DNA from 4 places in the Pseudoalteromonas sp. SG45-1 genome. Region 3 is predicted to be linked to each of the others. Evidence: predicted binding sites of a transcription regulator. Region 3 holds the regulator's gene; each other region holds the start of a gene.
The links. Region 3 encodes FliA, which starts transcription of late flagellar genes. Its sites were predicted from a motif close to CTAAAGNTNNNNNNNNNNNNGCCGATA; they were not measured.
Positions count from the first base shown of each region.

Region 1: the regulator FliA is predicted to act here: its motif matches at 926-952, upstream of pomA (flagellar motor protein PomA).
Region 2: the regulator FliA is predicted to act here: its motif matches at 1,625-1,651, upstream of H5117_RS20315 (flagellin).
Region 4: the regulator FliA is predicted to act here: its motif matches at 960-986, upstream of H5117_RS19105 (DUF5610 domain-containing protein).

Region 1 is NZ_JACJEP010000013.1:6,589-8,796, forward strand. Features, by position in the region: gene H5117_RS12120 (flagellar motor protein MotB) at 1-96, opposite strand, end outside; gene pomA (flagellar motor protein PomA) at 99-866, opposite strand; gene H5117_RS12130 (exodeoxyribonuclease VII small subunit) at 1,188-1,430, shown strand; gene ispA ((2E,6E)-farnesyl diphosphate synthase) at 1,433-2,208, shown strand, end outside.
Region 2 is NZ_JACJEP010000058.1:48-2,255, reverse strand. Features, by position in the region: partial or broken gene H5117_RS20320 (flagellin) at 1-342, opposite strand, end outside; gene H5117_RS20315 (flagellin) at 507-1,475, opposite strand; partial or broken gene H5117_RS20310 (flagellin) at 1,971-2,208, opposite strand, start outside.
Region 3 is NZ_JACJEP010000011.1:96,259-98,466, forward strand. Features, by position in the region: gene H5117_RS11350 (protein phosphatase CheZ) at 1-293, opposite strand, end outside; gene cheY (chemotaxis response regulator CheY) at 311-694, opposite strand; gene H5117_RS11360 (RNA polymerase sigma factor FliA) at 735-1,445, opposite strand; gene H5117_RS11365 (MinD/ParA family protein) at 1,472-2,208, opposite strand, start outside.
Region 4 is NZ_JACJEP010000036.1:22,262-24,469, forward strand. Features, by position in the region: gene trmA (tRNA (uridine(54)-C5)-methyltransferase TrmA) at 1-853, opposite strand, end outside; gene H5117_RS19105 (DUF5610 domain-containing protein) at 1,016-2,155, shown strand.

The DNA.
Region 1 (2,208 bases), on a different contig from region 3:
TACAAAAAAGCACATTAACAGTGACATTAAATCGGCAAACGTTCCCATCCATGCTGGTAGGCCTGGTGGTGGGCATTTGCACTCTTGATCAGACATAATTACTCCTCGGTATCTACTTTGCGTTTAGATTCAGCTAAGTAATTTTTCAAAATACCTTCGATAACTTTTGGATTTTGGCCATCTTGTATACCTAAAATAGCATCTAAAATTAAACGCTGATTCATAGCTTCTTCGTCTTTACGCAGTTCAAGTTTTACCTGAATAGGAATTGCCACAACATTGGCTAAAAACGCACCATATAAAGTTGTTAAAAGCGCTACCGCCATTGCCGGGCCAATTGCTTTTGGGTCATCCATGTTAGATAACATTGCAACTAAGCCAATTAGAGTACCAATCATTCCCATTGCTGGTGCAATATCGGCTAATGACTTAAATAAGCCTGCACCCATTTCATGTCGAGTAGTGGTTAAAGAGATGTCTTTTTGAAGTGTGGCGCGAACAACATCTGCGTCATGGCCATCAACAAGCATGTCGACGCCTTTGCGCATAAATGGATTTGGGATTTCAGCTTCTTCGAGTGCTAAAAAGCCCCCTTTACGAGCTGAATCAGCAAGTTCTACTGCTTTTTCAATAAGTTCTTCTGGCGTTTCAATTTTAAACATAAACGCTTTAGCAACAACTTTACCTATACCCAAAAACTGCGACATGGTGAAATTTGATAAAACAATGAAAAGTGAACCACCAAATACAATTACACTAGAAGGAGCATCGGCAAACATAGCCATTTCACCGCTACTACTCATAAACATAGACATGACAATTAAGCCAATTGCGCCTAGGATCCCGATTATGGTTGCTAAATCCACATTTCCTCCAGAAGTTTCATGCTTAATGGCCTTATCATAAACTTTTATTATTAACTGCTTATCGGCAACATATTGAATTGCTTAAGCCATTTTTATAAATAAACATAAAAAGCAGCCTTTAGCACTATTTTAGATCAAGTTATAAGGGCTACCTAATTATCAATTGATTTATTAAACTAACAGACCGCTATTAAGGCTTTATTAATACACTTGAAATATAATTTAACGTTATAAAGGTAAAAAACCAATATCATCCTTTGACCTAGTTTAGCATTCCCCCTAAAATTGACCCCTAAATTTATTATGTAAGCTGAAATAAAGATGGCGACTAAAAAACCTGAAAACTTAAGTTTCGAACAAGCACTAGAAGAATTATCTACAATCGTTAGTGACATGGAACAAGGTGACTTATCGCTTGAGCAATCGTTAAAGCAATTTGAGCGTGGAATTGCATTAGCAAGTGCTTCATCAGGTAAATTACAGCAAGCAGAACAAAAAGTATCAATTTTGATGGGGAATGGCGAAAAGTCAGTTCTTACGAATTTTGATAATGATATGGAATAGCTGTGAGCATAAATAATTATATCGAACGTGCTCAAAAAGATGTAGTAGCGACCTTACAACAGCATTTTAAACAGCCTCTCGATACTGAAGAAACAGTCAAGAACGCCACCCAGTATGGATTATTTAATGGCGGTAAAAGATTACGTCCATTTTTAGTTTATGCCACAGGTAAAATGCTCGGTGCAAACCAGCAAGACTTACATGTACTTGCAGCTGCAATTGAGTGTATCCATAGCTATTCGCTAGTTCATGATGATTTGCCCGCTATGGACGATGACGACTTACGCCGTGGCCGCCCTACTTGCCATATAGAATTTGGCGAGGCAAATGCAATTTTAGCCGGTGATGCCCTACAAACACTCGCCTTTGAGCTTATTGCGAATCACAAATTTACATGCTCGTCGCAAACACAAGTAAAAATGATTGCTACGCTTGCCAACGCATCAGGCCTTGAGGGCATGGTAGGCGGACAAGGTCTTGACATAGCAGCAACAGATAAAGTAATTACCGTACAAGAGCTTGAGCGAATACATAAGCTAAAAACCGGAGCTTTAATTAATTGTGCAATTACACTTGGTGCACTGTGCAGTGAAAAGGCAGATCAACAAACCTTAGAAAATTTAAGCATTTTTGGGTATGCTATAGGGCTGGCGTTTCAAGTACACGACGACATTTTAGATGTTGAAGGCGATACGGTTACTTTAGGTAAACCACAAGGCTCCGATATTGCCGCGAATAAAGCGACATATCCGGCGTTATTAGGTATGCTAGGCGCTAA
Region 2 (2,208 bases), on a different contig from region 3:
TTCTTGAATTGCTAATCGATCTTCATCTGTGTTTGAGCCATTAGTAGCTTGCTGTGCAAGAGTACGAACACGCTGGAACATTGAAGTTACTTCATCAAGGGCACCCTCTGCAGTTTGTGCGAGTGAAATACCATCGTTTGCATTTCGGTTACCTTGATTTAAACCATTAACTTGAGATGATAAACGGTTTGAAATCTGCATGCCTGCAGCATCATCTTTTGCACTGTTTATACGCATACCTGATGATAAACGTTGAAATGATGTATCTAATGCATTACTTGATTTGCTTAATTGTCTTTGTGCGTTCAAAGAACTCACATTACTGTTTACATATAAAGCCATGATAGCCTCCGCTTCAAAGTTCGATGGATGACAACGGGATACCCCTACCCTGTTATAATCCGAGATTTAGAGTACTGGATTTTTAGTCCTCTAACTCATTTATCGCCCATTAAAGCAAAAGCTTTAGCTTTATTTGTATTTAATTTTTACTAACGTTAATTTTATTAACCCTGAAGTAAACTAAGTGCCGCCTGCGGGCGCTGATTTGCCTGCCCTAAAATAGTTTGACTTGCCTGTTGTAAAATCTGGTTTTTAGTTAAGTTAGCAGTTTCCATAGCAAAATCAGCATCTTTGATACGAGATTTAGCGGCAGATAAGTTTTCAGAAATATTTGCTTGGTTACGAATTGTTGACTGGAAGCGGTTTTGAACTGCACCCAATTCAGCACGCTTTTTATCAACTACCGCAATCATTGCATCCATACCGGCTAAAACTGCTTGCGCATTACCTTGAGAAGAAACGCTAATCCCTGTTGCAGTAAATTGGGCCGCAAAATTGTATGTAGTTGCCGCAGCTGTGCCACCAGCATCACTAACTCCGGCTAGGTTCGCAGATAATGCTTTGCCTGAGACTGCAGATGCAACACCTGCAACACCTGATAAAGTAAAGCCACCATTAGCTGATAATGAATTCGCTGTTCCGCCAACACTTTGCATACTAAAACCTATGGCTTGCACGGCATCAGCTCCAACTTGGAAATTTGCAGAGTAAGTACCATCAAGCAAATTTTGACCACCAAAAGTAGTGTCGGTAGCAATACGATTTACCTCTGCAGATAATTGACGGATCTCTTCTTGAATAGCTAGGCGATCTTCATCGGTATTAGAGCCATTAGCTGATTGTTGAGCAAGCGTTCGGATACGTTGAAATGTAGAAGTAATTTCATCCATTGCACCTTCTGCCGTTTGAGCTAAAGAGATACCATCATTTGCATTTCGATTACCTTGATTCAAACCCAATATTTGCGACTGCAGTCGGTCAGATATTTGTAAACCAGCAGCATCATCTGCTGCGCTATTAATCCGCAGGCCTGAAGAAAGGCGTTTAAAAGACGTATCTAAATCACCACCGCTTCTATCAAGCTGTCTTTGTGCATTGAGTGCACTTACATTGGTATTAACATATAAAGCCATAATATACTCTCTTCTTATCTGTCAAAGTTAAGTCACTGTCTCGTTTAAAGAAAGTGGATATTTGACAAAGTGACTAGATATGTAGGCGCTATTTTCTGCCTAGGGGCAGCTATCTGCCACTTTGTAAGTTAATAATAAACTTACAAAGATATTAGCAAGCATTAGGCCAACTTTAATTCAAAGGTTATTAAATATCGATGTTTCGTTGTGTGGTGTGTTCTGATTTAAAATTGGGCAGGTAAGGCAGTAGTTGTATAACAAAGAAATAAGGCCCGTTAAGGGCCTTATTATTTAATAAGTTTGAGAGAGGGTAACTGACAAAAACTAATGGCATAGTTTATGCTAGTACATATATGTTCTACAAATGTTAGAACGATTTGGATTAAGGCCTCCGCTGGCAAAATCCTATAGCGCCTTTGTTAATACCCCATTAAGCAAAGGCGCTTTACTTCGACTTTGTCAATAAATTGACCTATCTAATTATAGACCTTTCTATTATCCTAGTAGGCTAAGTGCCGCCTGAGGACGTTGATTAGCTTGGCTTAAAATTGTTTGACTAGCCTGTTGTAAAATCTGCATCTTAGTTAAGTTTGCTGTTTCTTGAGCAAAATCAGTATCTTGGATACGTGATTTGGCAGCAGATAAGTTTTCTGATATGTTTGACTGGTTTCGAATAGTTGATTGGAAACGGTTTTGAACTGCACCCAACTCCGCACGTTTTTTGTCAACTACA
Region 3 (2,208 bases):
ATTGTTTTATTAGCCGCATTTTCTGTCATTTCTATAACATAATTAAGCCGCTTTTTAGCATCTGGAATCGCATCTGTCGTTATATCAGTTAAGCGAGTATCAAGCTCAAAACTTTTAAGGGCTTCGTGCAGTTGACGAGTCAACTTTCCAACTTCAGCAAATAATTCAGACTGCTCTTTAGATGCAGCCTCTAAAATCAACTGATTTGCTTTGTCTTGCTCATCATTTTCTAAAAAAACAACGAGCTGACGAGCTTGTTCTAACGTTATTTGAGGCGCAGCTGGTGCTGGCATAAGCCTCTCCCCCATCATTAGCCTAAGCGTTCAAATACTTTTTCTAATTTAGTTTTTAATGTTCCAGCCGTAAATGGCTTAACAATATAACCATTTACGCCAGCTTGCGCCGCAGCTATTATTTGTTCTTTTTTAGCTTCTGCCGTTACCATTAATACAGGGATATGTTTTAACTTCTCGTCTGCACGTATTGCTCTTAAAAGATCAATACCCTGCATTCCAGGCATATTCCAATCCGTAACTACAAAATCAAACACTTGATTTTGCAACATAGGCAAAGCTGTAGACCCATCATCAGCTTCTTGAACGTTAGTGAAACCTAAGTCACGTAACAGGTTTTTTATAATGCGTCTCATCGTTGAAAAATCATCAACTACAAGAATTTTCATGTTTTTATCCAAAACATCCCCCAGTGAGGTATTAACCTTTGTTTACTTACTACTAATTTATCCAGTCATTGATTTTAGCTTTAAGCTTAATCATCGCCTGACCATGTATCTGACTTACACGCGATTCACTTACATCGAGTATATGTCCTATTTCTTTTAAATTCATTTCATCGTTGTAGTACAAAGAAAGCACCATTGCATCACGCTCTGGTAATGACTTAATTGCACTTAGCAAAGACTCATTAAACCTATCATTTTTAACATTATTAAAAGGTTTATCTTGTGCTAAATCTTGGCCTACAGGAGTAATAACATCCTCATCTACACCAAGGTCTTCAATGCCTAATATTTTACTCGTATTCGCATCATTTAAAATATGATGGTACTCATTGAGCGAAATTTCAAGTTTTTCAGCAACTTCTATGTCCGTTGGTTCGCGGTTCAGACTACTTTCGAGCTCAGTAATTGCTTCTGCAACTTGCCTGTTTTTACGGTGAACTGAACGAGGAGCCCAATCACCACGGCGCATTTCATCAAGCATAGCACCGCGAATACGAATACCTGCAAAAGTTTCAAAGCTTGCGCCTTTTGTTGCATCAAAGTTTTTCGAAGCTTCTATTAAGCCTATCATTCCTGATTGTATTAAATCATCAAGTTGAACGCTAGGTGGTAATCGAGCAATTAGATGACATGCCACTTTTTTAACAAGTGATGCATGCTTCTCAACAATCACATTTAAATTTTGTGTTGATTGATATCCCATAGCTCTATTCACCAGTGTTGTCATAATTAACCGTTTACTAGTTTCTCAATGAAAAACTCTAAATGCCCAGATGGTTGGTTGGGTATTGGCCATTTAACTGCTTTTGTTGCCAGCGTTTTAAACGCAAGAGCGGCTGGCGAATTTGGAAAGAGCTCTACTATTACTTTTTGACGACGTGTTGCTTTGCGCATATTTTCATCATAAGGAACCGTTGCTACTAGCTCCATTGATACATCTAAAAAGCGGTCGGTAACTTTAGATAGCTTTGCAAACAATTCAGTGCCTTCACGCATACTGCGCACCATATTGGCAACAATTTTAAATTTATAAACGCCGTGCTCACGACTTAATACTTTAATAAGTGCGTAAGCGTCGGTGATTGATGTCGGCTCATCGCATACAACAACCATTACATCTTGCGCTGCACGCGAGAAGCTCAGTACCATGTCTGAAATACCAGCAGCTGTATCTACAATTAAAATATCAAATTCGGTATTCAATTCGCTAAACGCACGAATTAGCCCAGCATGCTCAGATGGTGATAATTCAACCATACTTTGCGAACCCGATGTAGCGGGTACAATTTTAATTCCTGCAGGGCCTTCAACTAAAATTTCATCAAGCTCACATTCACCAGACAAGACATGTGACAAGTTACGCTCTACACGTAAACCAAGCATCACATCACAGTTTGCTAAACCCAAGTCAGCATCTAGCACTAATACTCGATTACCTTGCTGCCCAAGTGCAATAGCTGTATTTA
Region 4 (2,208 bases), on a different contig from region 3:
TACCATCTAAACGAGAGAAAGTACGCTCGCCATTCATTGCTTGAGTAAACTCTTCACTAGACATACGAATAATATCTAAGTTCTCTACGTTGTTTTTAGCAATGTTGTATTGAGCAGAGTGAACAGATGATTTTGATATTTCCGTCGCTAATACTTTATTAAAAGAACCCGCTAATGCAATTGAAAAGTTACCGTTACCACAATACAATTCTAGTAAATCATTTTTAAGTGGTTTACATAAATCTTGTGCCCACTCCAGCATATTAATATTTACTTTTGCATTAGGCTGAGTAAAGCTATTTTCTACTTGTTGATAAATAAGCTCTTGCCCATTAACTGTTAAACGTTCAGTTACAAAGTCATCACCTAGTACTTCTTTTTGTTTGCGAGCACGACCTATAAAGTCAATTTTGTATTTACTGCTAAGCTTTTCTTTCAGTGCTTTAATTTCACTTAACCATTCATCATCCAGTGGTTTGTGATAAAGCAAGCTTACTAAAATTTCACCGCTTAGCGTTGATAGGTAATCGATTTGAAATAACTTACGGCGTAATATTTCACAAGGCTTAAGATTTTCAATCATCACCTGCATTATTTCACCTACTAGAGGCGCTGCTGGGTCAAATGTATCAACACGGATTTTTTCTTTTGTTTGTTGATCAAACATAATGTGAAACAGATCATCACCGTCGTGCCATACTCTAAATTCAGCACGTTGGCGGTAGTTAGTTGGCTCTGAGCTAAATACTTCTAATTGCTCCACACCAAAACGTTGAAACTGCGTACTAATTCGCTGCTCTTTTTCACTTAACTGCGCTTGGTACTGTGTGGTATCTATTTTAATAACTGCCATTAACGCTACTACCTTATCTAAGATCTGTTTATCGGCGCTATTGTAGGGAGCGCTGCGTATTTGTCTAGTTTTGGCTAGCATTTATGCTGTTTTATTGAACATTGTACTTTAGTTTTTGTTGTTATAGCCGATAATAAACTACGCACGCTTAGGAGACGAATCATGAAAATAGGTAATTATGGCTTTACGCCAAACAACAACATCAATAAATTCAATAATAAAGCTGATATACAGCAACCTACAATTACGTCTCCTCAAGATAGCTATCAACAACGAGGCCGAGAGTTGGCCGCAAAGGTGCTTGGCGATAAAATGGCTGAGCAGCTTGGATTACCTATCGCAGAAAAAAAAGCAGATAAACCACTATTTGATTTTGATGAAATAGTAAAAAACGTACTCGATTTTGTAAGTAGTGCTGTAAATAAAGCAAAAGCTAACGGCGCTGATGACGAAAAGCTCAAAGATATGCTAGGCGATGCGCGCAAAGGAGTCCAAATAGGGATTGATGACGCTGTTGATGAACTCAAAGGTACAGGCGTATTTAATGATGACATGGAAGAGGGCATTAATAAGTCCAAAGAGGGAATTTACAATGGGCTGGATAAGTTTGAAGAGTCGTTATTTAACCCACAACCTGCCAGCGTAAATATAAGCCAGGCCCAATACGTCAGTATGACGAGTAATGCAGAGTATAAATTTACTACAGCAGAAGGCGATGAGGTAAGTATTAGCTTTGCTGATGCATTTGAATCTCAATCGGCAAGTGGCTATCAGCAAAATAGTAATAGTGAGTCGTTTGCAAGCTCATCATCGCAATCTCGACAGGTATCATTTTCGATGTCGGTAAATGGTGACTTAAACGAGCAAGAGCAAGAAGCTATTAATGCGATGATGGAAGACTTACAAGATTTAAGTAAAACCTTTTTTGGTGGTGATTTAGATGAAGCATTTGAACAAGCGCAAGAGCTGAGTTTAGACAGCGATCAGCTGGTGGCTTTTTCTATGGATTTACGCCAAACAAAAACAATAGCAACAGTTAAAAGCTATGAAGAATATAAACCAGCACCAGAAAAACAAGTAGCAGAGGGGTTAGCCCCTTTTAATGACGACCTTAAAAATGCTTTTGAAAAAGCGGGTGAGCTTGGATTACAAAATCAGCTAGCTGGCATTCTCCAATGGTTAAATCAAGATCAGGAACAAATAGATAAGTTAGTAGATTATACAAAGTCTATGTTCGAAAACCTTAATCAGTTAAATTCAGCAGCCGACAGGCTTACTGATTTAGAAGCCACGCAAAGTTAAACTACTTTCTTTTATAAAAACCTCATGGCAAACTGCCGATCTTAAAGTAAAGT